2 regions of the Paenibacillus sp. NRS-1781 genome follow, and region 2 is predicted to be linked to the other one. Evidence: riboswitches for the same ligand, from Rfam matches in the RefSeq annotation. Region 2 holds a riboswitch; the other holds the start of a gene.
The links. A riboswitch is a leader RNA that binds a small molecule or an ion and turns the genes downstream of it on or off. The one in region 2 is predicted to bind S-adenosylmethionine.

Region 1: linked by a shared signal. The riboswitch ahead of ACIFO6_RS03300 (methionine ABC transporter ATP-binding protein) and the one ahead of metA (homoserine O-acetyltransferase MetA) in region 2 are both predicted to bind S-adenosylmethionine.

Annotation. Positions count from the first base shown of each region.
Region 1 covers NZ_JBITPI010000011.1:54,832-70,294, forward strand. Annotated here, with positions in the region: gene ACIFO6_RS03290 (UbiD family decarboxylase) at 1-1,504, shown strand, start outside; gene ACIFO6_RS03295 (Cthe_2314 family HEPN domain-containing protein) at 1,560-2,279, shown strand; SAM riboswitch class I at 2,411-2,550, shown strand; gene ACIFO6_RS03300 (methionine ABC transporter ATP-binding protein) at 2,663-3,685, shown strand; gene ACIFO6_RS03305 (methionine ABC transporter permease) at 3,682-4,350, shown strand; gene ACIFO6_RS03310 (MetQ/NlpA family ABC transporter substrate-binding protein) at 4,424-5,266, shown strand; gene ACIFO6_RS03315 (SDR family oxidoreductase) at 5,411-6,175, shown strand; gene ACIFO6_RS03320 (NifU family protein) at 6,270-6,515, opposite strand; gene ACIFO6_RS03325 (YuzB family protein) at 6,603-6,860, shown strand; gene ACIFO6_RS03330 (NAD(P)/FAD-dependent oxidoreductase) at 6,993-8,060, opposite strand; gene mqnE (aminofutalosine synthase MqnE) at 8,326-9,432, opposite strand; gene ACIFO6_RS03340 (HesB/IscA family protein) at 9,814-10,173, shown strand; gene ACIFO6_RS03345 (S-layer homology domain-containing protein) at 10,395-11,168, shown strand; gene ACIFO6_RS03350 (helix-turn-helix domain-containing protein) at 11,519-11,746, opposite strand; gene ACIFO6_RS03355 (hypothetical protein) at 12,098-12,463, shown strand; gene ACIFO6_RS03360 (sigma-70 family RNA polymerase sigma factor) at 12,649-14,223, shown strand; gene ACIFO6_RS03365 (TetR/AcrR family transcriptional regulator) at 14,525-15,277, shown strand; gene map (type I methionyl aminopeptidase) at 15,304-15,463, shown strand, end outside.
Region 2 covers NZ_JBITPI010000033.1:69,893-85,355, reverse strand. Annotated here, with positions in the region: gene ACIFO6_RS12575 (PLP-dependent aminotransferase family protein) at 57-1,487, opposite strand; gene mqnC (cyclic dehypoxanthinyl futalosine synthase) at 1,809-2,942, opposite strand; gene ACIFO6_RS12565 (trans-sulfuration enzyme family protein) at 3,350-4,528, opposite strand; gene ACIFO6_RS12560 (PLP-dependent transferase) at 4,525-5,709, opposite strand; gene metA (homoserine O-acetyltransferase MetA) at 5,833-6,750, opposite strand; SAM riboswitch class I at 6,872-6,997, opposite strand; gene corA (magnesium/cobalt transporter CorA) at 7,551-8,486, shown strand; gene ACIFO6_RS12545 (HRDC domain-containing protein) at 8,566-9,579, opposite strand; gene ACIFO6_RS12540 (ROK family protein) at 9,745-10,623, opposite strand; gene ACIFO6_RS12535 (5'-3' exonuclease) at 10,792-11,688, opposite strand; gene ACIFO6_RS12530 (arsenate reductase family protein) at 11,764-12,129, opposite strand; gene ACIFO6_RS12525 (RluA family pseudouridine synthase) at 12,132-13,094, opposite strand; gene ACIFO6_RS12520 (cob(I)yrinic acid a,c-diamide adenosyltransferase) at 13,116-13,679, opposite strand; gene ACIFO6_RS12515 (hypothetical protein) at 13,698-14,270, opposite strand; gene ACIFO6_RS12510 (aspartyl-phosphate phosphatase Spo0E family protein) at 14,374-14,580, opposite strand; gene ACIFO6_RS12505 (aminotransferase class I/II-fold pyridoxal phosphate-dependent enzyme) at 14,694-15,463, opposite strand, start outside.

The sequences.
Region 1 (15,463 bases), on a different contig from region 2:
GACCAAAACTTTGCTTCCACCCACACCCAAGGCTTTGTGGAATGAACGTGGGCTGATTAAGGACATGCTAAAAGTAGGGCTGAAAACGGTATCTCATAGCGAGGCTCCTATATTGGGAGTTCGCCGTACGGATGCTCCGCTGGCTCCACTCCCAAGAGTGACGAGCTGGCAGGACGACGGGGGGCCGTTTATCACGCTTCCGCTCGTATATACCGAGAAGCCGGGTCAGTCCAAGGATCATAATTTGGGCATGTATCGTATCCAGATTTATGATGATCAGACGACCGGGATTCACTGGCAAATTCATAAGGGCGGCGGCTTTCATTATCATGAAGCTGAGCTGCGTAATGAGCCGTTGCCGACAACCGTTATTATCGGCGGGCCACCAGCCCTGATTGCGTCCGCGATTGCTCCGGCACCGGAAAATCTGCCTGAGCTGCTGCTTGCCTCGCTCATTATGGGCGGCAAGCTGCCGATGACGGAGGACCCGCTCGGCGGTCACCGGATTCCGGCAGAGGCCGAATTTGCGATCAGTGGCTATGTGCCACCTCACGAACGTCGCCCGGAAGGGCCGTTTGGCGATCATTTTGGCTACTACTCCTTGCAGCATGATTTCCCTGTATTTCATGTCAAGCATATGCACCACCGCAAGGATGCCATTTATCCAGCGACCATTGTAGGTAAACCACGGCAGGAGGATTACTATCTCGGAGAATTTTTACAACGTCTGCTGTCACCTGCCTATCCGCTTGTGATGCCTTCCGTCAAGTCGCTGTGGGCATACGCAGAAACGGGCGTACATGCATTGGCAGCGGCAGTTGTGCGTGAAAGCTATTCCCGTGAAGCGCTGGTCTCAGGCTTTACCATTTTGGGACAGGGCCAATTGTCGTTAACCAAATTTCTGATGCTCACGGATCGGGTGATTGATTTATCCGACTTTAACCTGCTGCTGGAAACCATTCTGGAGAGATTTAATCCAGCGACAGATTTGTTTATTTTCAATCATACGTCTCACGATACACTTGATTACACGGGCCGTAAGCTGAATCATGGCAGTAAAGCGATCCTGATGGGTGTAGGTGAGCCTATACGTGAGCTGCCCCGCGCCTATGAAGGAGGCGACCTGCCGAGTATTCGCGAGATTGAGCCGTATTGCGGAGGCTGTCTCGTCGTATCCGGTGCGTCCTTTGAGCAGGAGCCTGAGCTGGCTGCGCGGGTGCTGGAGCGTTTGGCTGCGGGTGAGCAGGAATGGCCGCTTGTCTTTATTGTAGATGATGCCAAGGAAGTCGTTCGCTCACAAGCATCATTCCTGTGGACGGTGTTTACGCGATTTAACCCGGCTACGGATATGTATGCAGACAGCGAGGTGCGTTTGCATCATCTGAACTACAAGCTGCCGATTGTGGTGGATGCACGCATGAAGCCGGGCTACCCGGATGAAGTGCTGCCGCGCGAGGATATTGTTAAGCTTGTAGACCAACGGTGGACGAGTTATTTCGCTTGACGCCCTCTAACCAACCCAACAACCGGATTTTACATTCATAAAAGGAGGCGTGAGCATGATACGCAAGCTGCTAGGCGAGCCGCCGCGTGTGGATAAGGGCATCCTGCTGGATGCAATGAACAGCATGTCAGACATGCTAAAAGTGCTGGAGCGGCATATTCAGGCCAGCGGAGATCCGACTCATGATTTTCGCAAGGCGGATATTTTGACACGCGGCCTGATGTCATCTTTGGATGAGCTGGAGCAGAGCCATCATGCTGCCGCCTTTTTCCGAACGAAAGTGAAGGCCGGATATGCCGAGGATATGAGCGTTGATGAAAAATCGGATTACGCGCTGTACGTATTCTTTTATAAGGATGGGTTTGTGAGGGTATTTTCCATTTTGGATAAGCTCGGGAATTGGCTTAATGATCTGTATGATCTGAAAACAGGCGAGTATAAGCCGCATTATTCTTATTTTACCGTGCTGCGGCAATTCAGGTATTTGAAGATGCATCCTATAATGACCGACAATCTGAATGATATTAAGGATTCATATACCAGTGCCATTAATCGGCTGCGCAAGCGGCGTAACACGGAAATACACTATATGAATACGGAAATGCAGGATGATCTCTGGCAACGGCATCGTGCTTTGTATGGCAAGATACAACTGGAGGATTTGGATCATCATCTGGAGGATTTAAAGCAAGGTCTGGAGATGGTGATCCGTTCCTTGGCAACTGCCTTTCGTTATACGGTGAAACAATGGGAGAACCGGGAAGCTCGCCCATAATTATGTGAGAAAATATCCTTTGACAAAGCTATGTAAACTATCTATACTGAAATCTAGTTTCAGAAAAACGCTTGAATTATGATTTTAAATATAAACTTAACGGACAGCTAAAGCTGGAGTTTAACATATTTTTCTTATCCAGAGAGGTGGAGGGACTGGCCCGATGAAGCCCGGCAACCCGTTCTTTCCCGGTGTAACGCACCGGGAGGGGACATGATGGTGCTAATTCCTACAAAACCGCTAGAGTTATAGCGATTTTGGCAGATGAGAAAAGGTTCGCATAGCGGGGCCCTTTTCATTCTGTGAAAGGGGCTCTTTTTGTACCATCATAGAGATGAACGTCGCTTAAAAGGGTAAGGAAGATTGAAGGGGGTCGCAGCACGTTGATAGAGCTTAAGCAATTAACCAAGCATTATGGCAAAGGCAGCCGACGCGTCAGTGCGCTATCCGGTTTGAATCTTTCCATAGAGCGTGGTGAAATATTTGGAGTCATCGGTCATTCCGGAGCGGGCAAAAGTACGCTGATCCGCTGTATTAATGTATTGGAACGTCCGACCTCGGGCGAGGTATGGGTAGATGATGTGAATCTCGCCATGGTAAGCCAATCCCAATTACAGAAACAGCGTCGTAAAATCGGAATGATCTTTCAGCATTTTAATTTATTATCCTCAGCGACGGTATATGACAATATTGCCTTTCCGTTGCGTCTGGTGAACACGCCCAAGCAGAAGCTGGACCACAAGGTTCGTGAGTTGCTGGAGTTGGTCGGTCTGGAAGAACACAGCGCTAAATATCCGTCACAGCTTTCGGGTGGGCAGAAGCAGCGGGTTGGTATTGCACGGGCGCTTGCCAGTGATCCTCATGTACTGCTGTGCGACGAGGCGACCTCGGCACTTGATCCGCAGACGACAGGGTCCATCCTGAAATTGCTGTTAGACATTAACCAGCGTTTTAATTTGACCATCGTACTGATTACGCATGAAATGCATGTCATTCAAAGCATCTGTGATCGTGTCGGCGTCATTCATCAGGGGGACATCGTGGAGCAAGGTCCGGTGGCAGAAATATTCCTCAAGCCACAGCATCAAGTAACCAAGGACTTTATCCAGCGGGAGTCTGAGCATCCCGAGGAGCTGCAAGCAGCCATAGCAGCAGCAGGAGGCGGCGAATCGGCGCATGTTGTACGGATTTCATTTTTGGGCAGCAAGACATATGATGCGATTTTGTCACGTACAGTCCGTAGCACTGGGGTTGATTTTGCGATCTTGCAGGGAACCATCTCCACGATTAAAAACGTACCCTATGGACAGCTTATCGTCCGTTTTGAAGGGAATCAGGAGGCTATTGAGCACACGCTGCGCGAAGTGTCCGGTCAGGGACTTGATGTGGAGGTGATCGGACGATGAGTGAACTTGATTTTTCGCAAGTGAGTTGGGAAGAACTGGGTAACTCTACATTAGAGACACTCCAGATGCTTGGTGCATCTGCGTTGTTCACCCTTATTATTGGTTTACCGCTCGGGATTTTATTATTTCTGGCAAGCCGCTCTTCATGGAGTCTGATGAAGGTGATATACGTTGTACTTTCCTTTATCGTAAACATTTTGCGGTCCGTACCGTTTATTATTTTGATTGTTGCACTCATTCCTTTTACGCGGTCGTTGGTTGGCACCTCTACCGGGGTGCTGGGTACGATTCCACCGCTGGTCATTGGCGCTGCGCCATTCTTTGCCCGTCTCGTAGAGACGTCATTGCGCGAAGTGGACAAGGGTGTCATCGAGGCTGCACAAGCCATGGGCGCCTCTACAGGTCAGATTATTAGGCGGGTGCTGTTGCGTGAGGCCCTGCCGGGTCTGCTCGCCGCATTAACGATTACCGTCGTTACGCTCGTATCCTATACAGCAATGTCCGGTATGATCGGGGGCGGTGGTTTGGGTACATTAGCTATCAACTACGGATACTACCGTTATGAAACGGCTGTCATGATCGTTGCGGTCATACTGATGATCGTACTGGTGCAATTGCTGCAAATGGCGGGAGACCGTCTGGTGCGGCATTATACTCGAAAATAGGGAAACCATATAAAATCCTTATTGATCAGGGTGTCTAAATCCTGAACATCACAATTCATTGGAGGGTAATCACATGAAAAAATGGATATTGGCCGTATTAAGCTTGACATTAATTGCGGTATTGGCTGCTTGCGGCACGAAAAGCACGACATCTGATACAAACAATGCGACCCAAAATACGGGTGGGTCACCACGTGAAGTCGAACTGAAAGTTGGCGCTTCTCCTGTGCCGCATGCAGAAATTTTGGAAGCGATCAAGCCACAGTTGGAAAAAGAGGGCATTCGTCTTCAAGTCGTTCAGTTTAACGACTACGTACAACCGAACGTACAATTGTTCGACAAGCAACTGGATGCTAACTTCTATCAACATGTACCATACCTGGATGTTATGAACAAAGAGCGCAAAATGGACCTGGTATCTGTAGGCGCGGTTCATCTGGAGCCATTCGGTATCTACTCGCAAAAATATAAAAAGCTTGATGAAATTCCGGATGGTGCAACAGTTGCCATTCCTAACGATGCAACCAATGGAGGACGTGCATTGCTGTTGCTGGAGAAACAAGGTCTGATCAAGCTGAAAGATGCAAGCAACATTGAAGCTACAGTAAAAGATATTACAGAAAACCCAAAAAACCTGAAATTCAAGGAGCTGGAAGCGGCTATGCTGCCACGTCAGTTGCCTGAAGTGGACATTGCTCTGATCAACACGAACTATGCTCTGGAAGCGAAGCTAAACCCGACGAAGGATGCACTGGCATTGGAAGATAAAGATTCTCCATATGCTAACGTTCTGGTAGCACGTCCTGATAATAAAGATTCCGAAGCGATTCAAAAGCTGATCAAAGCGCTGCAATCCCCGGAAACTAAAAAATTCATCGAAGACAAATACCAAGGCGCGATTATCCCGGCATTTTAAGCTGGAACCAAAAACGCTTAGAGCCCCAACCCCGAATTCTCTTGGACAAGAGGATTTGGGGTTTCTTTTGGCTTGGAGTTGTAGGCGAAGCCTAAATATTTTATACTTGGGGGTGACCGTTCTCTGTGAAGAGGAGGAAAACTGTTGAGACACAAAGTCGCGCTTATAACGGGCAGTGCCAAAGGATTAGGTAAAATGACCGCTCTGCGTCTGGCTGATGAAGGCTGTGACATTGTACTAAACTATGTGCATAGCCAAACGGAAGCCGAAGAGCTTAGACAGGTGATTGAAGCCAAGGGAGTACGCTGTCTGTCTTTGCAAGGAGATATTTCGGTTCAGGAAGATATTACAAGGCTGATCGGCGAAGTACAGGATCGGCTGGGCGGCGTAGATATTATGGTGAATAACGCCGGACCATTCATCCGGGAACGTCGCTTGTTTGCGGATTACAGTGTAGCTGAGATCCATGCCATGATTCAGGGGAATCTGGTGGGTACGATGCTGCTGGATCATCTGGTATTACCTCATATGCGGAACCGGCAATGGGGACGTATTATTCATTTTGGCTTCGGTCATGCTGGAGAAGCACGGGCTTGGCCACATCGTGCTGTGTACGCAGCCGCCAAGGTGGGGCTGGTGTCCTTTACGAAGTCACTGGCTGTGGAGGAAGCTCCTTATGGTATCACGGTCAATATGATTTGTCCCGGGGATATTCGGGGTGCGAACAAGGAAAAGTCAATTGCCGACGTCATCGGCTTGCAGGATAAAGAGACACCGCGCGGACGTCCGGGGAGTGGAGAGGATATCGCCCGTGTGATTGCTTATTTATGTGATGAGGATTCGGATTTTATCACAGGCAACATTATGGATGTGTCAGGAGGGCTGGACCCGATTCGGCCAATCATATAAGGGATAAAGATCCAGTATAGTCCCTGTCACACAAAAAAGAGTCTTGAGCTTCGGTATCGAAGTCAAGACTCTCATGATCATTATGCATCAAGCATTAGAATACTTGTACCACTTCTTGGACGCCGTCGACTTCTTCGAGAAGAGCGCGTTCAATCCCTGCTTTCAGCGTGATTGTGGAACTTGGGCAACTGCCGCAAGCGCCTACCAGCTTCAGCTTAACGATGCCGTCTTCTACATCAACCAACTCAACGTCGCCACCATCGCGTTGCAGGAACGGACGAAGCTTATCCAATACTTCGGATACTTCATCATACATTGGAATGCTTTGTGTTTCGCTCATTAGAATTCAACTCCTTTCCTATACCTTATTTATTATATTACAAAGCGGGCCAAATTAAAATGCCCGTCGACCAAAGCAGGTGAAAAAATGTTAAGACCCATCATTGAATTTTGCACTAGCAATATGCATTTTGGCACCGATGAGTTGATGTCCAGACTGGAGCAAAATCCAGATTACGACGTCATTGAATATGGCTGTCTCAGCAATTGTGGTCAGTGTAACGCAGAACCGTATGCGATGGTCAACGGTGAGATTGTATCTGCCGATTCAGCAGAGCTGCTGTACGAAGTGATTATGAACAAAATCAAAGAAGCCGAGGCGTGGGATAACCTTGATCTCGACTGAGGTATGACTGAGGTATAATCATTCGTCAGCCAGCTTCTTTCTGTATTGGATATACGCACGGTGAATACAATACTCAAAACAAAGAAGACCCGCTTCCCAGAGCAGGTCTTCTTTGTGTGTTGTACCGACAGATTATCCAAAATGGCGTTTGGATTTCCAGAGCACGCCGCTTTTGAGCAGGCGGGGTACACGACCACGCAGCGAGGTGCTGCCCATGAAGCCATAGCCGAATCCTGCCTTCTTGCCAAGGGCACCCAATGTGCCACGCAGCTTCAAAGGATGCGGGTGAGGCGTGTGACCTTTCCACAGGTCGTGTACAATGTGTGCAATCTGCTCACCTTGCACCTCCGCTGCCTGAGCACTTGGGGAGTAGGGGAGGCTGGCACAGTCTCCAACTACATATACCTCGGTATGATCTGGAATTTGGTAATATTCATTTAGCACAATGCGGCCCTGAGGGTCTTTGGGCACAGCTAAATCCTGCACGATTTTCACAGGCTGAATCCCGGCAGTCCATACAACCGCATCCGTCACAATTTCTTCATCATGATTGTAAATAGCGCCCGGCTCAATGCGGGAAACCCCAACATGATTCAATGCATCGACTTGATGCTCCTTAAACCAGGCATGTACATAGGCAGACAAACGCTGCGGGAATGCCGACAGCACCCGCTCACCCCGGTCCATAATGGTAATATTCAAATCTGTGCGGCTTTCGCGTAATTCCGCCGCAATCTCTACACCGCTCAGACCGCCACCTACAATATGCACATGTCCGTAAGGCTTGATTTCATTCAAGCGCAGATACGTTTGACGTGTATTGTTAAAGGACTGGATGGTACAGCTATGCTCTTCAGCTCCCGGTGTATTATGAAAACGGTCGGTACAGCCCAGTGCAATCACAAGCTGTTCATACGGCAAAGGCTCGTCGTCCTGAAAATGTACGATTTTATTTTCCAAATCCATCGAGGTGACTTCTCCGTATTTGCGAATGAGTCGTTGTTCATCGGGAAAATGCACACGTAAATCAAAATCAGATACCGTACCCGCTGCGAGGGCGTAGTATTCTGTTTTCAATCCCTGAAAGGGCATTCGATCCACTAAAATGACTTGAATATTGTCGGGAATATGTTTATTCAGTAATTCCTTGGCAATGGTAAGGCCACCGTAGCCGCCTCCCAGAATAACGAAATTTTTCATCAAAACCCGCCGTCCTTTCGCTGCCGTGTCCCCGGCAAATGGTCTGGTGCCTCATCAGGAAACCTTGTTCGCCTTCAAATTATGTCTTATCCCGGCGACATGCAAATTCAATGTTTCCGATCAGACACAAGTTTTTTGTTGTTATAAAACCCGGGTTCCCGGCCCGCCAACAGGCAGACCAGAGAATTCCGAGGCAGCTTGATGCTGCATGATGTGAGGTATGGGGATGAAATGCACGCGGGAAAATACGAATCCGATATGGCTTTTATTCGAAAACTTCGATTTCGTTATAGAAGGTGTCCCGTTCAACCGGGATGCGTCCGGCACCTTTGACCAGCCAGATCAGCTCTTTACGGGTCAATCCGGCCGGGGTCAGTGCACCTGCGGCATGGCTAATTTGCTCGCGCACAATCGTGCCATGGACGTCCGATGCGCCAAAGGTCAGAGCAACCTGCGTCAATTGCGGGCCAATATTAATGAAGTAAGCTTTGACATGGTCGATATTGTCCAGCATCAGGCGGCTGATCGCAATGGTTTTGAGATCCTCGTAAGCAGAGTTGCGGCGCATGATGTTGGCATTTTTGCTTTTCGGCTGCATGGACAGTGGAATAAATACCATAAATCCGTTCGTTTCGTCCTGCAATGCCCGAATTTGCAGCATATGTTCAATACGATCCTCGTAGGATTCAACCGAACCGTACAGCATTGTCGTATGGGTTCTCATGCCGAGATTGTGAGCCGTGCGATGAACCTCAAGATAGCGATCTACATTCGCTTTGGTGACACGCATTTTTTGGCGATACTCATCTGATAAAATCTCTGCGCCACCGCCGGTCAAGGTTTGAAGCCCTGCCTTTTGCAGCTCCTGAAGCACTTCTTTGATACTCAAGCCACTAATACGTGTGAAAAAGTCAATTTCCGCCGCAGTATAAGCTTTAAGTGTAACGTTGGGGTACTTTTCATTTAACGCCTTCAATGAGTCTACATAGTATTGGAAAGGTACATGATTATTATGACCGCCGACGATATGGAATTCTCTGACCCCCGGATGGATATGCTGCTCAACATAATCAATCATTTCCTGCCCGGACAACGTATAAGAGCCGTCTTCCCCCTGATCCTTGCGGAAATTACAGAATGCGCAGCGAGCTTCGCATACATTGGTGAAGTACAGGCTCATATTCTCAATAAAATATACCTTTTTTCCGTTCTTGCGTAAATTCGCTTCGTTAGCTAACTGACCCAGTGTGAGAATATCCTCAGTTTCGTACAAATATATACCATCTTCAAGGTTCAAACGAATGCCGTTCTGTACCTTTTCTACAATCTCTGCCATTCTGCGGTCTGTAAAGGGTGTAACTAATGTGGACATGCCTATATTCCTCCTTCAAGTTGCTCTGTGCGAGGCTGTCCGCCCTATAAGCGGCACAAGCGCTTGATGCACACAGGATGTCCCGTTCCGTCGGTACGAATCCGGCAGCGCGGATATATAATATATGATATGTGAAAAATGTTACAATACCAAGCTACAATGATGAATGTCTCAGATCATTGCCTATGAAATGACAAATTTCCGACAGTTTCTTTTACTCACTCTTCACCTATTATAAACCTCACCTCACAGGTGTTCAATACAAACGAACAGAAAAACAGGTCTTTTAGCCCGTAAGGGAAGGACATTCCATGACTTGAGCACCTGCAAATAGTGGAGTATACTGAAGGAGAACATGAAGTAAAAGAGGAGGATGGAGCCATGATTAACATCACCGATTCCGCTGCCGAGCGATTGAAAGATATGCTGGAGCAGCAGGAAACGCCGAATATGTTTTTGCGTCTGGGTGTTACGCCGGGCGGTTGCACCGGATTCTCGTATGCCATGGGCTTTGACGACAACGAGACGGATCAGGATATATATATGAACGTACACGATATGAAGATTGTAGTGGAAAAGGAAAGCATCCGCTACCTGGACGGTCTGGAAATCGACTTTGAAGAGTCGGGTATGTCAGGCGGTTTTACGATTCATAATCCGAATGCAATCGCTACCTGTGGTTGCGGTTCAAGCTTCCGTACAGCTACGGATGCAGGGAAGCCGAACGAGGAGCCATGTTAATTAGTGTTTTTCGAGTGGTGGTCTGAATTATAGAAGCCTAAATATCAGGTTTGTTAGGGAATGCGGATAACGGCCTTTGTGACGGGAATTACTCGTTGCGAGGTCGTTTTTGTGTTGTTTTTTCTGATTATTATCATCATTTGCTTTTGAAATGCCGATATAACATGGAGTTTCGGAGAACTAGTTTCTACATAAATTTTACTTTAAGGAAGTGGAAAGAGATGTTGAAAAAGAAATGGCTTATCACTCCGCTGGTTGTGGTGGCACTGTTTTTTAGTCAATCCGCATTCGCGGCAAATACGTTTACTGATGTGAACGGGACAAAATATGAGTGGGCTGCTGAATCTATTCGTTCGATGGTCGACAAAGGCGTTGTCAAGGGCTATGCGGATGGGACCTTCAAGCCAGGAAAAACCATAACGAAAGCGGAATTTGTAAATATGTTTCACAAGCTTTTTCCAGAGATCAATCATTCGTCCGGAAAAGCTTCAGAATTTGTTGATGCGCGTAAGCACTGGGCGAATAAAGATTTTGCAGCATTATTCAATGGGGATTATGTTTGGGGCTTCACTGAAAGAGTAGGGGGCAAATATCCAAACTATCAATTCTATATCAATCCCGACAAACCGCTGACCCGCTGGGATGTTATGATGATTGCTTCCGTTCGGACGGATTATACGAATCAGACTCTTCATCCTGAGATCAAGGAAGTAATCTCTGCAGCTGCGCAGTATAAGGATATAAAAATTCGTCAGGCGAATTACAATGACAATTTCATGATCAACTATCCAGTAATATACATCGACACGACTCAAGAGGAGCCCTATTATGATGGAGATTCCCAAGATCAAAAAGGAGAAGCATTTTACACCCTGACTAATATGGGCGTCCTTACCGCCAATGATGGATACCTTCACCCCAAAGCGCTAGTCACACGGGCTGAAGCGGTTACCATTTTACAGCGTTTGTACGAAGCCACAAAGCAATCGAAGTGATTTTTAAATAGGATCAGACGAAAGCAAAGAAATGATCTAACTATAAATGAAGGCCTCTATAGCGGTATAGTCGTATAATACTATATTGCTATGGAGGCCTTTTTGAATGTGTTAAATGATCATAATCACTACACTATATAAAGTGATTACCTTGACATGACTTATAAAGCCGTGGAGGAACTGATCAAAAGATCGAATATATAAATGGAACTGCCACTTCGCAGACGGATGGTGCTTCCGAAGCGACCGCTTGGCTTGTACAGCACCAATCCGTCTTCTCCGTTTTTCTTGTACATTATTTAAGTTTAGCCAGTGCAGACGAAAAGTACTTAACGAAAATAGGACCGTTTTTATAGGCGATCCTTTTCAGAATTTTCAATTGCTATGAGTTCAGATATATCATCAATTTCAAGTGCATCCGCGATTTTGATAAGTGTTTTTAGATTTATTTGTTCACGAATGTTCCGTGACATTTCTGATATAGCCGCCTGACGAACACCAGATAGTTCAGAAAGTTGAGTTTGCGTAAGTCCCCGTTGTGTCATAACCTCGTTCAATTTAAGCCGAATCGTTCTCATATGTACACCATCCTCTAGCCCATTATATCCAATATACGAATATCCGTAAAATTGATGTTGACTCTATACTAAAAGTCGTATATATTATACTAATAAACGAATATACGAATATGAGTATTAAATTTATTTTCTCTCAACATTGTTAATTTGATCACTTGGTACTTGGTTCTAAAGTAGAACGGTACTGGATACTGAATTTAAGTATTGATAAAAAATTTCTTATAACAATGATTTAGGGAGTGAAGGGGCGTGTCGTTTATGTTTTCCAGATCATTCATACAGTAACCATGCTTATGCTGGATATCAATACATAAATAAATCAGTAATATTATAAGGTAGGGGGAATTATTTATGAGCGAATCTGTTGAATTGAAAAGAGTTGCCATGGTATATGGACTTGATGATGATCCTCATATGTATGAATTATTTGAGGGAGTCCTGTATGATCGTAGCTATTTTTTTTATCTTGAACATGGAATATTGTGTCTGCGATATGTACGAAAGGTAGAACAACCGGATCATCCGTATCTTTATGTGGACGGGGAAAGCGGGGGGCTGCAACTAGCGGAGAATGTGCAACGTGAGATTATGGAGGTCGTCACAGAACTGATCGAGCGTTTGCGCAGTAAGGATGGATTAGCATTTTTACTGGATGAACTGCTATGGCTACATGGTAGAAGTCACATTGAACTTAACCTCGTGAAAAATAAAGGGTGATTTATTTCGGTTGGAAACCTGTAACTACAGTATGCTTCTATGAGAAAGAATCTGTTCATATTGTTGCAGTGTTCGGTGACGCTATGTATCAATCATTTCATTTTTCCATCAATAGGATTTGTAACCTTCCCCCATTGAGTTGGCACTTAAGATTAAGAACACGAAAGAAACGAGGCTAGGGACGTATGAGGGAGTGGGTTGAAAAGGCGCGGCTAGGGGATGCGGAAGCGTTTGGGCAGCTGATGCTGCATTTTCGTGGGATGGCCTATGCGGTGTCCTATGACATGCTGAAGGATGTCCATCTCGCGGAAGATGCCGTGCAGGATGCGTTCATAGAGGCTTATCAGAATCTGGAGAAGCTACAGAACCCGGCCGCTTTTCCCGGCTGGTTCAAGACCATTGTCGTAAGACAGTCCCAGCGGATGCTGCGGCGCAAGCATCATTCGGTGCTTCCTCTGGATGAAGCGGTGCAGGTATCGGGAGGAGTATCGGATTTGGCAGAAATTGCGGAGCGTAGGGAGGAGAGTCAAGTTCTGCAGCAATCGGTGAAGGCACTGTCTGCCAAGCTGCGCGTGCCTCTGCGGCTATTTTATTTTTACGGCTACTCTCTTCAGGAAATTTCCGATTATCTGGGCACTCCGGTCCCGACGCTTAAGAAGCGGCTGCACGATGCCCGCCGAAAGTTGAAAGGTACACTCCCGGTGGCCGATCTCGTCTCCGTGTTCCATCATTTGTATGAGGGAGGGCAAAACATGCTACATATTGTTAACGGTGATGTTGTAGGTGAGATGTTGAAGCAGGGCGTTGTACAGGGTGATGTGCTTGTATGGAGAGAGGTTTATCCATCAGGGCCGATATTTGCAAATCCAGCAGGGGCTGAAGAACGGTCACTGCGGGCCCGGGTTCTGGAAGCAACGATGGGTATTCCGGCCAGCGAATATATAACGGGCTGTGAGGAACAAGAGCAGAAACTTCGTGAATATACCAAGTACGATGAAGTCGTGTTGTGGTTTGAGCATGACCTGTTTGATCAGAGTATGCTCGCCTATCTGCTCCACTGGTTTAAAAGACAGAAACTGGGCCGCACGAAGCTGAGTCTGCTCTGTATTGGGGAATTTCCAGGAATTGAACGGTTTCACGGTCTGGGACAGCTCACTCCGGCACAGCTTCAGACATTATCCGGAACCTGGCGGACCATTGGGCGGCAAGAAATGGAGCTCGGAAGCGAGCTTTGGCAGGCGTATGCTTCTCCAGATCCTGCTCAAATGGCTAATCTTCTGGAAGACAAGAAGGCAACATTGGCAGCATCCGGTCTGCCTTTTGCCTATGAGGCCTTCACAGCGCATCTCAAACGGTTGCCCTCGGAACGGAATGGTCTTGGTATTGTGGAACAGACCACGCTTCAGGCCGTTCGCAACGGAGTGGATACGCCTTTGGAAATGTTCCGTCAGGTAACTGACGTCCTGCATGTGCTCGGCATGGGCGATCTCGAATATTGGAAAGTTATTCGTTCTTTGGTGGAAGGTGAGCATCCTTTACTGATTATGGACGGGGCTGAGGACGGCTTGGATTTCAGGCAAATCCCGGAGTTTCTGAACCGCCCGGTAATTCTGACTGAGTTGGGTAATGAGGTACTACATGGATCAGCGGATCGTATTGCAGTTCAAGGGATCGACGAGTGGTTTGGGGGGCTGCATCTTCACGGACATGAGGTTTCCTGGCGCTGGGATGATTTGGCTGGAGGTTTGGTCCGTCATTGAATAAGCTATAGAAGCATGCCGAAAACCTTGAGCGGTATGTCGGTGAAAGGGATCGTTCTAAGTCTATGATGGCTCAACCCAAAAGATAAATAGCGAAAGAGTTTTCCGTTCATGGAAAACTCTTTTTTATTTTTAAGCACATCACGTAAAGACAGGAAAACCACCTGCTTTTGAAAAGACACCCCTTATCATAACGATCTCAATAAGTCGTAAATTCTCCAGCTAATTCCTTGTTATTCGCAAGCCGATGTTTTATATTGACATAAGAGTAGGTCAAAAATAAAAGAGGTGAACGGACGAGATGTCTCCACGCACGAAGGAACAAAACGAAGAGATCCGACTGCGGCGTCTGGCGCAAATTCGGAAAGCCGCTGCCGATGTGTTTTTGAATAAAGGGCCTTTACTGGAAATGCGCGATGTGGCCGCGCAGGCGGGACTCGGCTATGGCACGGTATACCATTATTACAGCAATAAGGGCGATTTGCTCCACGATCTGCTATGGGACGCGTTGGAGCGGGCCGGGGGATGGCAGAAGGACACGCTAGAGGCCCCGCTGGAGGTCCCGTGCGCTTCGGCTTCGGCTTCGGGGGAGGCGCCGGAGGGCGGACATTTCGGCTTGGCTGCTGCGGCGGACACCGGGAACGCGGCTGCCGCGGATTCCCGAAGCGGAAGTCGCGAAACGGCCGCTGCCGCAGAGCTTGGCCCCGTCGCCGCCGCTGGGGTCCGACTGTTACAGCTTTGGGCGGAGGACCACGCTCTGTACCTGCTGCATAAGCTGGCCGGTGAGGGCTTTGCCTCGCTGCCTGAAGCACGGTCGGCTCCGCTCTCGGCCGCCTTTCGCCGGGAGGTGCTCGCGCCGCTTGCCGCGCTGCTGGAAACTGGGCGTGCGGCGGACGGGGCTGCCGCTTCCGGCAGAAACGCAGCGGAGCCGCCGGATCGGCTACAGCGCGCGGAAATGCTGCTGGCCGCCTTGGTCGGCTGCGCCTCACTATCGCTTCGCCGCGGAAAGCTGCACGAGGAGGCCAGGGATATCGCCGGGCTTTTAAAATTATAGAATGGATAAGGAGCGAATAAACAAAGATGATCATTTTAAAATCACCTAGGGAAATCGAAGAGATGAAGCCGGCGAGCCAAATCGTTGCGGATTGCTACCGTAAGGTGGCCAAACTGATCGAGCCTGGGATTACCACCCAGGAAATCAATGACTTTGTTGCCAGACACATCACCAAGCTGGGCGGCA
Region 2 (15,463 bases):
TATGGCAGATATATTGTGGAGGCGCTTTAATGATGCATCTCGGCGTAGACGGCGTCTTATAAAAGCATCTCCGCAAGGCGATAAATACCGACTTCAATTGCCTCCTCATCTACTTTAGCAAAACCAAGTACCCATCCTTTTCGGTCGCTATTTAGACAATAATTGCTTAGGGGATAAACACGTATTCCTTCTTTGAGCGCTTGGTTCGTCGCAGCTTCTTCGTCAAACGATTCCTCAGCTTCGAGAAGCATGTGCAATCCTGTTTCTACCCCACTGAGTTTAAAACGTTTGTCCAGACCAGTAGCAGCTATGGCCTTTGTCATGGCTGCATGTCTGCGCCGATATACATTTCTGACTCTTCTCATGTGGCGCATGAAATGCCCGTGTTCAATAAAATGAGCAAGCGTCAATTGTTCCATAATTGGAAGATGACGATAAGTGAGTGCATGGACATGAGCAAGCTGTTGGATGGCCCCTTTTGGCCCAACAATCGCCGATATTCGGATTCCAGGAGCAACCATTTTGGAAAAGCTCATCATATATAACGTATTTTGGGGTTGATGGCTGAATAACGTAGGAAGTGGGTCCCCACGATATCGAAATTCACTATCATAATCGTCCTCAACAATCCAAAATTGATGTTGTGAAGCCTTACGTAACAATTGTTGCCTCCGGGGTTCCGACATTATGACTCCAACTGCACACTGATGCGAAGGCGTGACAAAAGTTAGCTTGGATTGTGGGTGAATGCGATCTACCTGTAATCCGTACTCGTCAACAGGAACGGGCACCACATTCATACTCCTATATTTCATGGTCATCCAAGCGGCAGGAAAACCGGGATCTTCAACAGAAACCGTGTCCCCTTCCATTAATAGCGCTTGGGCGATCAAATCAAGGCTATGCTGCGCTCCTGAGGTTAACATAATTTGATCAATATGCACATGGATTCCTCGTTCAAGTGACAAATACCGTTGTATCTGTTCGCGAAGTGATACAAAACCGTAGGCGTTACCATAAGCCCAATTCCCCAAGTCCATTTCTGTGGAGGCTTGTAAAAATGATTGTCTCCATTTTCTTTGAAAATGTTGGTCCAAATAAGGCTCGTGGGGACAGAAATCAATCTCCACATTTTGCTCTTCTTTGCCTCTAAGCCAGCCGTGTAGATGATTGACTGCAGCCTTTAATACAGGTAATTCAGGGGTGACTGGCCCTTGAGGCATAACATCTTCAAAAGAGCCTGTTATATAGCTCCACTCACTTACCCTTGTTCCACCGCGCCGAGATGTCACGGTGTATCCACGGCTGAATAATTCCTCATAAACAATCTGTATGGTTGAGCGCGAGACACCGACTAATAAAGCGAGCTCACGAGATGGGAGTAGCAATTCCCCTGGTGGCCATTTTCCTGTTCTAATATTATGAATCGCTTGGTCTAGAAGTTGCTGCCATAGGGGACGTTGGTCGTTTCGGTTAACTTTGAGCATAAGATTCACCTTCATATGTATTTGAATTCAACATGTGGATTGCTTAAATGACTTATTAATGTATGATTATAACACTCCATTAATTAATATACTATCATGACGATAGCTGCCTTTCAATACGATAGTATTTAGAAAAAGAGGACAACTAGAGCGTTTCTCTAAACTTTAAGCAGCCAAATCATGATGGAAGCCAACGTCAAAAAAGCTTGTCTATCATTAATCCTTCCATTTGGATTAATGATAGACAAGTTTTGTGTTACGATCGCAAAATAACAGGTTATATGCTCCATTATGTGTTAATTTAGTTATGGTGTGTTTGTCTTAATTTTGCATAATAAAGTCATGTTCAATACTGCTGGCACCGTCAAAGGTACGAATAATATCATAGCGGGTATTGCGCTGTGCCGGAACATGACCCGTTTCACGAATCAGCTGTAAAATGGATTCGATGTTGACTTTGTACGTTGCACCTGCGGCGGAAACGACGTTTTCCTCAATCATCGTACTGCCGAAGTCGTCGCAACCGTAATACAGTGATTTTTTACCGATCTCTGGTCCCATCGTTACCCACGAAGACTGAATATGCTTGATGTTATCCAGTACAAGACGGCTGATTGCAACAGTCTTCAAATATTCCTCTGGCGTCTGGCGTTCCTTTTTCAGGTTCGTATTATCCGGTTGGAAGGTCCATGGAATAAAGGCCAGGAAGCCTTCGGAATCATATTTGTTTGCAATGCATTCGTCCTGGGCATCACGAACACGCAATAAATGCAGCGCACGCTCCTCCATCAACTCGCCAAAGCCGATAACCATCGTGGCAGTCGTGTTCATACCCACCTTGTGAGCGGTCTGCATCACGTCCATCCAATCCCGCCAAGAGCCTTTGAGACGGCTGATTTTGCGGCGTGTGCGGTCATCCAAAATTTCTCCGCCCCCGCCTGGCAGGGAATCCAATCCGGCTTCATGAATGGCTCGAATCGTATCTTCCATGGACAAGCCGGATTTTTCCTTCATCTTATGAATTTCAGCCGGCGAGAAGGAGTGCATCGTAATATCGGGAAAACGATCCTTGATCGCTTTGAGCAAATCGGTATAATAACTGAACGGCAGATTAGGATTCACACCGCCTTGCATCAGAATTTCGGTGCCGCCTACATCCTGCGTTTCCTTGATTTTCTGGAAAATCACTTCATCGGGGAGGACATAGCCTTCATCTGAACCCGGTCTGCGGTAAAAAGCGCAAAAGCGGCAGTATACGTCACAGACGTTCGTATAGTTAATATTTCGTCCGATGACAAAGGTTTTGATCGGATTAGGATGCATACGGTTCATCACTTTGTTCGCCGCGTGACCAATCTTTTCTACCTCGTCCGACTCGAACAAAGCAACGGTGTCCTCTAAATTCAGGCGTTCGCTGCGCAGGGCTTTATCTAAAATATGGTCGATTACACTCATGGTGTATCCTCCTTCGCTTTCACAGGGGGACGAAATGAAAGACAGGACTTATGAACGAGAATGATTTCACAAACCTGCGTTCGAACCCTGTCGTATTATATGTGTTCATGACTGGCTTTGTATTTGTCTGTGCTATATAGCATAGTAAAACCTAATGATAATACTAACATATCTTTAGGTAAGGAACCATACTTATTCCCGTTTCTTTCTGCTTTCTACCCAGGGGATGATGCGACGAACAAGCTATAATTCTACGGTACATTGTCTCATGGAAATGGAAAATGGGGTTGTGCAACACCGTTCATATTGTCCTCCGCCATGTCGTCCTACACAAAGCAGCAAGCTTCCCACTACACAGAAGCTTGCTGCTTATTTAGATTTTATGTTTATGTTGCTGTGTTTTTGTTTTAGCGAAGAGCCTCATTCAGATCACTGATCAGATCATCAATATCCTCCAGACCTACGGAGAAACGTAGCAGACCGTCCGTGATTCCACGCTCCAGACGTACACTATGCGGCATTGCAGCATGTGACATCATCGCCGGATACGACAAGATACTTTCCACAGCGCCCAGACTTACCGCCACAATCGGAATTTGTATGCGATTGAGTACCTCTTTTGCACGCTCACCGGAACCTACATCAAACGAGATCACCGCTCCGTATCCACTGGATTGGCTCTCATGTACGGCACGCCCCGGATGATTTTCCAGACCCGGATAGTATACCGCCTCAATGTCACTTCGCTCGTTCAGCCAATTGGCCAGCTTCGCTGCACTCTTTTCGCTGTGAGCCATACGCGCTTCCAGTGTCTTCATCCCGCGCATAAGCAACCACGACTCCTGTGGGGCCAATACGGTTCCAAGCCCATTTTGAAGCTGCTTGATTTGTCTGCCCAACGACTCCGTACGTGCTACCGCAAGACCTGCCAATACATCGCTATGGCCGCCGAGAAATTTGGTTGCACTGTGCAACACGATATCGACACCCTGCTCAATTGGACGTTGATAATATGGCGTCATAAAGGTGTTATCCAGCAGTGTCAGCAGTCCTTTATCCTGTGCCCAAGCTGTTACCCCTGCCACATCGGTGATTTTGAGGGTTGGATTGGACGGAGTCTCCATGTACACTGCCTTCGTATTTTCCTGCAATGCTTCTTTCACAAGGCTGATGTCTGTCATATCGACGAAGGTGGTTTCAATATTCATCCGTTTTAAAATCGAAGTCAGCAGACGGTAGGTCCCCCCATATACATCCTCCGAAACAATGACATGATCCCCTGCGGACAACAGCATAAACGTACTGGATATTGCCGCCATGCCTGATGCAAAGGCAAACCCTCTGGCCCCGCCTTCCAGTAAGGCGATATAGTCCTCCAAAGCTTGCCGTGTCGGGTTGCCGGAACGGCTGTAGTCATGCAGCGGAGGATTGAAAATATCGTGATGGTGAAAGGTGGACGCCTGATAAATCGGTACGCTCGATGCACCCGTAACACTATCGATTTCAGAGCCAAAATGTAGCAGCTTGGTAGCGAATTTCCGTTCTTTTTCCGACTCTTGCCCGATTTTCCGTACGTCCTCAATCATTGCTGTTGTCCTCCTTCAATTTCCTGGCGCGCCGCCTCCAACGCTGAATGCAAATCTTCAATTAAATCATCCGTATGCTCAATGCCGACGGAGAAGCGCAGCAACCGATCATCTACTCCCACTGCATCCCGAATCTCAGCCGGTATATCAGCATGTGTCTGTACAGCAGGATAAGTCATTAACGATTCCACACCGCCCAGACTTTCTGCAAAAGCAATAAGCTTAATGTTTCGAAGCAAGGGCTCCACATAACGGGCATCTTTTACTTTAAAAGAGAAAATACCTGTGTTGCCGCTGGATTGTTTGTTTTGAATCTCACGCCCTGGATGACCCTCAAGTCCCGGATAAAACACCTCAGCCACCGCCGGATGCGTCAGCAGATAATTGGCCAGCACCGTCGCATTGTGCTCATGCCGATCCATACGCAGCGCCAATGTTTTCATGCCCTTCATCAACTGGTAGCTATCGCTCGGAGAAAGTACAGCACCAATGGAATTGTGCAGGAAGGAAATTTCGGCTGATAGCTCCTTACCCTTGGTTACGATCAAGCCTGCCAGCACATCATTGTGTCCGCCCAGATACTTGGTTGCGCTATGTACCACAATATCGGCACCCAGCTCCAAAGGACGCTGGAAATACGGTGTTAACAGCGTATTATCTACAATGGTAAGCAGCTGACGTTGTGACGCCCATTCGGCTACAGCCCGAATATCCGTAATCATCATTAATGGATTCGTAGGCGTTTCAATGAATACCGCTTTGGTATTCGGTCGACATGACTGCTCGATGGCTTCAAGATCGTTCGTATCCACATAACTCGCCGTCACGCCGAATCTGGATAAAATACGTTCCAGCAAACGATACGTGCCTCCATACAGATCCAGCGATACAATCAGATGATCCCCTTGTCCAAACAGGGCAAATACCGTTTGCAGCGCCGCCATACCTGAACTGCATGCAAAGCCTGCATCACCGGATTCCAGTGTAGCGGACGCCTCCTCCAGCACCTTGCGTGTCGGATTGATCGTCCGAATGTAATCAAATCCTGTGCTTTGACCCAAACGGGGATGGCGAAACGCCGTAGATTGATAAATCGGAAAATTCACCGCTCCGGTTACCGGCTCTTCGATTGAACCAATTTGTGCTAATCTGCTTTCGATTTTCCACTGTTTCTCACTCATATGAATCCTCCTGTTCATTTCCACAATAGGTGCATAACATATGCCGCAAAATTGGATTATCATATCTATACTGCTGCGCTGCTGCAAGGTGGTACTGCGTAGATATAAACGTTAAGCCCCATTTTAAATCTGGGGCCCGATATCAAAAGGAGTTTCTTGGTATACATAGTAGTTGAGCCAATTTGAAAATAATAAATTGGCATGCGCACGCCAGGTTGAGGGCGGTGTACGCTCAGGGTCATTGTTGGGAAAATAATTTTTCGGTACTTCAATATCCATCCCTTTGGCGACATCACGATCATATTCCCATTTCAGAGAAAGTGGATCGTATTCGGAATGTCCAGTCACAAAGATTTGTTTGCCATCACGCGTAGCTACCAAATACACTCCGGCTTCCTCAGATTCGGATAAAAGCTCCAGTTCGGCGATATGCTCGATATCTTCGCGCCGAACCTCTGTATGCCGGGAATGAGGTGCATAAAACATTTCATCAAAACCGCGTAGCAACTTCACTTTAGGTTTAATAACGCTATGTGAAAACACGCCAAAGCATTTGTAATCAAGTCCGTATTTAGGAACATCGAAATGATGGTACAGACCCGCCTGTGAGGCCCAACAGATATGCATGGTCGAAGTTACATTCGTTTTCGTCCATTCAAAAATTTGCCGGATTTCCTCCCAGTAGTTCACATCTTCAAACTCAAGCTGTTCAACGGGTGCTCCAGTAACAACCATACCGTCAAAGCGGCTGTTTCTGATCTCGTCAAAGGTTTTATAAAACATGTTCAAATATTCCTGCGATGTATTTTTAGATACATGTGACTTCATGTGCACCAGCGTAACGTCCACTTGAAGCGGAGTATTGCCGACCAGACGCAACAGTTGGGTTTCCGTTGTCTCTTTGGTAGGCATCAAATTCAAAATGGCGATACGCAACGGACGAATATCCTGATGATAAGCAAGGCTTTCATCCATTACGAAAATATTTTCGCCCTCCAGCACTTCCTTGGCAGGTAGTGTATCCGGAATTTTAATCGGCATGTAAATTCACTCCTTGTTCGGTGAAGTTTTTTGCGAAAATCGTCATGTTGAGATGCCGGGCATATAATAAAAAGACCTTCCTCGGTTACGAGAAAGGTCATATTTGTATCCATATGCGCCTCTCTCATCTGTCAGGGCATCGCTCTTTGTAAAAAGCGCGCGTCCTGCAAGAATTAGCACCGTGCGATTAAAATCGCCGGTTGCCGGGTATCATCGGGCTAGTCCCTCCACCTGCTCTTGATAAGATTTCGCTATATTCAATTTGGGTTCATAAAAAGTTCTTGTTGTTCACTTTAATGCATCCGATGGGCTTCGTCAAGATGAGACTTGTAATTTTTCACCCCTGCATTCACACTTCGTCTAATATTTCCATATGTTAAATCATACATTACCCTATCGTCGAAGCTCTTGTCACTCGTGTTGTTTAGCCCATGATTTTGCGCTTGAAAGGCTGTAGGCCGAGCGTTATACTATACAAGTGCTATAGGCGAAAATTTAAAGCAGTGGTGCAGATTTAGAGTGCTTTCTGCGATCCTGTGGCAACCTAAAAAAGAACATGTGTGAGGTGAATCCGGAATGGAAGGCGACCCGAGTCCGAATAGGCGGCGATCCCTGAACAACAGCATAGGAATGACTTCAGCTTGCCGAAAGACGGGACGCCAGGCTCTGCATGCTCCAAAAGCCTCTTGCTTTTGATGGGGATCCGCTTAACCGCTCCGGCTAACTGGCTAACTGAGTCATTCCTTATGCTTTTAGGTACACGTATTTTCCGTTACGACGGAGCATAAGGAGTGACATATATGAAAATCCGTTTGGTAAACAACGGGGTTTTTACCCCTGTCGAAGAAATTGAAATGGCGCTTACTCCGCCAACAGAAGGCTTTTATTGGATTGATGCCGATGTTGATGATCTGGCAGTGCTCCAGCCTTTGTTCTCCATGCATGATCTCGCGGTAGAGGACTGTTTGAGTGAAGAAGAGCAGCGTCCGAAGATTGAAATTTACGAAAGCCATTATTTTATCGTTGTAAACAGTATTCGTTTTGATGATGAAGAAATATTTTTACGTGCTTTGAACATTTTCCTGGGCCGCCATTTTATCATTACGGTGACAAAGCAGAAAATCAATGAGCTACGCACCCTCAAGCCTATGCTATGGGAGCAGGAGGTCAGCCAGCCTGACCGTTTTATGTATCTGTTGATCGACTTGATCGTTGACAACTATTTTCTGGTTGGTGACCGGATTGAGGTTCGCATTGAAAAGCTGGAAGAAGACATTTTGATGCATACGAAAAAATCGCATTTGAATGAAATTATCGGCTTACGCAGTGAGATTCTGTGGCTAAAAAAAGTGCTTGGTCCACAAAAAGAAGTCATCAATACGTTGAACAAACGGGATTTACGACTGATTGACGATCAATTGCAAAAATATTTCAGCGATATTTATGAAAATGCCGTGAAAATTTCGGAGACTTTCGAAACTTACCGCGATCTAATGGGTAACCTTCGAGAAGCTTATCAATCCAGTATCGCTAACCGTGCGAATGAAATCATGCGCGTGTTTACAGCGATTACAACCGTGTTTATGCCGTTGACGGTGATTACCGGAATTTATGGTATGAACTTTGATAATATGCCTGAGCTTCATACACGTTATGGTTATTTTGTCGTCATTGGTATTATGGTGACGCTGGGTGTCAGCATGTTTTGTATTTTCCGCAAGAAGGATTGGGTTTGAAAAGAATCAGCGGTAGCCGTATCCTCACAGGATATAGCTGCCGCTTTTTTTGTGTGGTTATTTTTATATTTTCGCTATGTTATCCCGCATGTCGATTTGATGCTACCTGATGGCGAAAACGGATACGAATCAGACGCAGCCGCTCATAAACTTGATCCAGTCCCGTTTCCGCAGCCTGTTCCTCACCATATACCCGCAGCATGACGGGCTTGAGCAGCGTATCCCCCAGTTCTTCATACGCAGACCAGATCGCCATCTGCTCTTCTTCAGATACGTTCACTAATTCCTGACGGATCAGTTTTTCCATATCGATTCCATCTCGATCCAAATGCTCTACTGCTTCAATCATTTCTCTACGATGTAACCCCGCCTTCAGTCCAATATGCTCCAATGTAAGACCGTCTGAAATACCTTCAATAATGGTTTTTGTCAGACTGAATTTATTCAGTTCCTGCTTATATTGGTTCTCTTTTTGCTTGTAAAGCCATGATAAGAAAACTTCCTCATCCAGCGTCTCTGTTACCCAATTTAGCGGAAATGGCGTAGTCCGGTCATTTTGTGTCGTAATAGCCAGCAGCTCTGGCCCATATTGAGATATTTTACCCTGCCCCATCCCTGGTAGCTCCAGCAACTCCTCCTCGGTATGGGGAAGATATACGCTAATCAACCGGAGCAGACGATTGGTGGCAATAAAATAAGGTGCCTTTCGCTCGGCAGCCGCCTTTTGCCGCCTCCACATCGTCAATTGCTCATACACATCATCACGCGGAAACAAATCACTATAGCAATACAGCTTTTGTAATGTTTGTCCACGTCCTGTTGCTCCTGCCCCTTCCTGCTCATGAAAAACACCATGGATTAAGGGTCTGTAGCCCTCTGCCATCTTCAGCGCCAGCTCATGGCGGTATACATGCAGCAACTCCTGCCACAAGCTACCCTCGTACCAAAGATCATCTGTACTTTCATCCAAGCTGTGTTGTGTGCTCCATCCTGCACTCCATACCCCATCATGTTGTCCAATCCATACCTGGGCAAATAGCTCATGGCCCTGTTCATTCCGTTTGGACAAGCGGTTTAAAAATACGATTTCCATGCTTTTTTCCTCCATGCTTATAATTGGGTTACAGTCCGGTACAACGCCAAACGCAAAAAAGCACCTATCTCGCGTATTTGCAAGAAAGGTGCTTCCCTTTTTGAGCCGTACTATGCTGTTGCCTATATGATAACCGTACCTCGTATCGCCGTCAACCCGAAATTTTCATTTGTTCAGCTTTTCCTTTGCCAAGGCAAGAGCACCGCACAATCCGGCATTGTCTCCCAAGCCTGGGGCCACGATATATTGATCAATTTCTGTAGTCAGACTCGGATGCTGTACGTATCCGTGCAACAGTTTTTGAAGCTCGGCGCGAACGAGTGAGAACAGCTGCTCCTGCTTCATCACTCCACCGCCCATAATAATTTTTTGCGGTGAAAGAATCAATACATAGCTCATCAAAGCCTGTGCCAGATAATAAGCTTCCATCTCCCAAGCCGGGTGATCCACAGAAAGCTCATGTCCTTTGACCTTCCATCTTTTTTCAAGTGCAGGACCTGCTGCTAATCCTTCCACACAATCTCCGTGATAAGGACATGTCCCTTCATAAGTATCTTTTGGATGACGACGCACCAGGATGTGGCCCATTTCAGGATGTGACAATCCATGAATCAGCTTTCCACCGACCAAAGCACCCGCTCCGATACCTGTACCTATCGTAATATAGAGACAGCTATCCAGTCCCTTAGCCGTCCCCCAAATGGATTCGCCCAATGCTGCACCGTTCACATCCGTGTCAAATCCCATAGGTACGTCAAAATGCTCTTTCAGTTTGCCAATCAGGTTATAATTGCCCCAATGCGGCTTTGGCGTTGTTGTAATATAGCCATATGTATCACTGCCTTCGATAGGATCAATCGGCCCGAACGACCCTACGCCCAGCGCTTCAATACCCTTCCCTTCAAAAAATGCAACGACATTCGCCATCGTTTCTGCTGGCGTGGCTGTAGGAAAGCTCGCGCGTTCCAGCACCTCTCCCTGTTCGTTGCCAATTCCACATACAAATTTGGTACCACCTGCCTCAATTGCTCCCAATACTGTCATAGCTGCTGTTGTCCCCTCTCAGTCATGATCCGGTTCTCTCTACCCTATATTCGCCTGAAACGCGTCCAAGGTCAATCCCCTTAAAAGGACACTAACGCACAAAGCGCCAGCATCCTCATATGTGTAATGCGAGCTCCGGGTTGTACCTGTGAAGCCAAACTGGCTTCGTTATGATCCAGTTGCCACACCCATTAACGTACACAAGCTTTTCATTTCAAGCTCCTCAAACTTGTCTACAATTTGCACATGATCCAGTGTCAGCAGACAGCTGTCCAGTTCGCATGCTACAGGTACACCACAGTGAATTTCAGCCAACTTACGTGACAAATGCAGCATATCCAGATCACTCTCAATCTTTTTGCGCACCGCCGGCGTCAATTGATCCAGATTCTCCAGAATACCTTCAATGGAGTCATATTCCTGTACCAGCTTGAGTGCCGTCTTTTCACCAATGCCTCGTACTCCCGGGTAATTGTCGCTTGCATCCCCCATTAGGCCCTTGAGGTCCACGACTTGGCGAGGTTTGAGTCCTTTTTCAGACAGCAGCGTTTCCGGGGTATACACCATATAATTGCCGTGGCCTTTTTTCATGATAATGACCCGTGTCCGCTCATCCACCAATTGGAGTAAATCATGATCTCCGGAGAGAATCATTACATCCATGTCCTCAGTCTGCGTATAAAGGCGTGCCAGCGTACCGATACAATCATCCGCTTCAAAACCTGCCGCTCCAATGTTAGGAATGCCGAGGCTGTCCGTCACTTCACGGATCAATGTAAATTGAGGAATCAAATCATCTGGCGCGTCAGCCCGATTGCCCTTGTACGCAGCAAAATGTTCCCCGCGGAACGTCGTTCCTCCCATATCCCAGCAGCATACGACATGCGTCGGATTATAGGTTTGTACCGCATCCCAAAAATATCGAATAAAACCATATATGGCGTTCGTTGGCACTCCGGCCTTTGTACGCCTTATATAACCGTTTGCAGCAGTTGCATAATAAGCGCGGAATAACAGAGCCATGCCGTCAACCAGCATTATGGATTGTTCTTTACGTTGTGTCACAGATTGTATTGCTCCCATTCATGATATTATTATTTAACCCCAACAGTATAACATATCGCGGAGTCGAATTGGACGTTATTGAGCGCCCCATGCTTCCTCAAATGTTTCCACTTTGAAGCCTACCGTTACTTTGTTCCCGTCTGTTACAATCGGGCGCTTGATCAATCTTCCATTCGAGGATAAAAGCGAGATTTGCTCTTCACGGCTCATGTCTGCCAGCTTGTCCTTTAGCTTTAGCTCCTTATAAACCTCACCGCTCGTATTGAAAAACTTTTTCAGCTCCAGTCCACTTATGCTGATTAAATCAGCTAATTCCTCCGGGCCGGGAGGTTGTTCAAAAATAGGAATCAATTCCGTTTCATGTTCCTTGCTTTGCAGCCATTTCACTGCATTGCGGCAAGTGCTGCATTTGGAGTACTGGTATACTTTCAACTGGCTCATCGTTATGTTAACCCTCCATTTTGATTTCTTAACAGATCCTGCAACTGGGCCATATCGTCCGGCAATGGGGCGCAAAACGTCAACTGCTCTCCGGTCACAGGATGCACCAAGGACAGCTCTGAGGCATGCAATGCCTGTCGGGGCATCTGGGCATCCAGCTGATCATAACGCTCACGTTGCGCAGCGTCAGCAGGCGTATTTCGGTACATTTTATCTCCGATCAACGGACATCCGATAGAAGTCATGTGTACCCGGATTTGGTGCGTACGCCCGGATTCCAGCTTGATCCCGATGCGGCTCCCCTCATTCCAGGCTTCCTCCAGCTTATACAGTGTAAGGGCCGGATAACCATCAGGGGTCACCATGCGCAAATGTGGATCATCCGGATTACGGTCAATTGGCCCATCCACCCTGCCTGCCTGTGGGTCAGGGCAACCGTGCACCAGGGCAGTGTAACGCTTATCCACCGTTCCCATAATCATTTGCTCGGAAATATGCTGGTGTACATATGGATTTTTAGCCACCACAAGAACGCCAGTCGTCTCCTGATCCAGACGATGAACGGGGCGAAACCGGAATAGCTCACCTTTAGCCTGCCAATAATGCACAACCCCATTAGCCAGTGTTCCCGTGTAATGGCCGTGAGTCGGATGGACAATCATACCCGCCGCCTTGTTGACAACCAATACATGCTCATCCTCAAACAAAATGTCAAAAGGAATCGGTTCAGGCAAAATATCATCGGAACGCTCGCGCTCCATACGAATTTCCACCCGATCCCCGGACTGTACCTTAACACTGATATACACTCGTGCTCCGTTCAGCATAATACCTTGTTCCGTCAGCTTGAGTCTGGATATCAGCTTGCGTGAAACATTCATACGTTTTTGCAAAATGGTCTTCAACAGCATTCCCTCCTCCTCAGGAGGGATCGTATACACGATAGGTTCATAGTACAAGCTCATCACAAAATCCCGGTTGCCTCCTTATTTGCGGAACACTTTTTTGCTGCGCACATATTCGACATCCGGCACCCCTTGACGTACATTCGCGGTGCGGGCCACGACGAAGAAATAATCGGACAGACGGTTCAAATACCGACGTACCGCAGGATTGATCTCCGTATGCTTACCCAGTGTGACCGCACGACGTTCCGCTCGGCGGCAAACCGTACGGCAAACATGAAGTGCTGAGGACAACGTACTACCACCCGGAATAATAAAACGCTCGACCTTCGGATTTTCCTCCTGACATGCATCAATCCAGCCTTCAAGCCGCTCTGCCAGTTCATCCTTCACCTTGTATTTGCTTTCGTTGATTTTGACAAACGCCAAATCCGAGCCGCAATCAAACAGTTCCTGCTGTACTTCCTCCAATTGGACCCGAATATCTGCAAACTTTTCTCCTTCGGCAAAGCTGATCGCTTGTCCTACAAAGCTGTTCAGTTCGTCAATCGTACCGTATGCCTCCACACGGTCATCATCCTTGGCCACCCGACCGCCGATCACCGAGGTTTGTCCCTCATCACCTGTTCTTGTATAAATCCCCATGGTATCTCATCCCCTCTATCATTCCGTCAGTGCTTTTAATACCTTAATGGCTTCTTCCTTATTACTCGTACGCGGTGGCACGGTAGCAAATAATGTTTTGGAGTTATATTTTACATCCTTGAACATCTTCATCTGCTCCACCGGAATCCCGAACAAATGAGTTTCCTTGATCATATCTGTTCCTTTTTCCCCCTGCTCCTTCTCCTTAAATACGCCGCCCTCGAATACACCCCGAGCATACGTTTTCTTGTCAAAAGCATCGTCTAAGGGCAAATTCGAACCATTCTGTCCATACAACTTCATATCCTCTTCTGGCAAAATAAACAGATCGTTTTCCCCGGCCGCATATTCAACGACCAGTTTCTGCTGGTTATACAATGGGCTAACTGCAATCTCGATGGTTGGAGCCTGTTCGCCCAGTTTATCCTTAAGCTTTTGCGCCAACTCATCGCGAATAATTGAAGCATCCCCTTGCTTATCCATGATAAAAATGGTGAAACTGTCCTTGTCACGCCCCCCGCATCCCGCCAACAGCACGAGTGCCAGCATTCCGATGATCCATGGCGACAGCCTTTTCAGCCCTGCTCTCATATGTACGCCCCTCTCTTCCATGCCACTAATATATCATAAGTTGTGAACGCAAAAAAAGAAGGCCCTGCGGCCTTCTCTATACGTACGGCTTGGCTTCACACGGTTACACCTTGCATTCCGTACCGTACAGCTTCATGTATTCGTTAATTTTCAAATCGAGCTTGCAACTGATCTCAATGACAAGATCAGAGGTGAAGGACTTTTCTTCCTGAAACGTCCGCATCATCTCATTGCGCAGGAACAAAATTTCATCTTCCAGGGAAATGTCGTATCCTATTGAACTCGATGAATGATATCCAACATATGACATGAGCATTCCTCCTGCAATTGAAAAAATTGAACTTCCTGCTTTCGATTTTATATTATAGCATATAAATTTAGAAATAAAATACTTTTCTCTATGAAATACCCATAAAAATAATTTCAACCTTCTTTTTTTAATTTTTCTACAAATTGACCAATCCGATCCAATGCTTCCGTCAGTTGAGACACAGAGGTCGCATATGAGCAACGAAGGTATCCTTCGCCCCCCAAACCGAATACGTTCCCCGGCACCGCCGCAACCTTGGCCTCTGCCAAAAGACGCTGCGCAAATTCATCCGAGCTCAGCCCTGTGCTTTGAATACTTGGGAAAACATAAAAAGCCCCTCTCGGTTCGTGGCATTCCAGACCAATGTCCCGGAACCCCTCAACCATCAGACGGCGACGCTGATTATAAGCCTCCACCATGCGATCCTTCTCGCCCAAACCATTGCGTAGACCCTCAAGAGCCGCAACCTGACCCATCGAAGGCGCACACATCACGGTATACTGGTGGATTTTAAGCATAGCGGCAATTAAATCAGGGTGCCCGCATGTATATCCAATACGCCAGCCCGTCATGGCGAAGGCTTTGGAGAAACCGCTGACGAGAATGGTACGATCCATCATGCCTGGCATAGCCGCGAAGCTGACATGCTTCTCACCATAGTTCAATTCTGCATAAATTTCATCAGAAATGACGATCAAATCATGCTTTTCTACAACTTTCGCAATCGGAAGCCAGTCCTCATAGGTCATGGTCGCTCCGGTTGGATTGCTCGGATAGCATAAAATCAGCACTTTGGATTTAGGTGTGATTTTAGCCTCCAGCGCCTCTGCTGTCAGCTTGAATTCATCCTTGGCGAAGGTTTCAATCCCTACGGGAACACCGC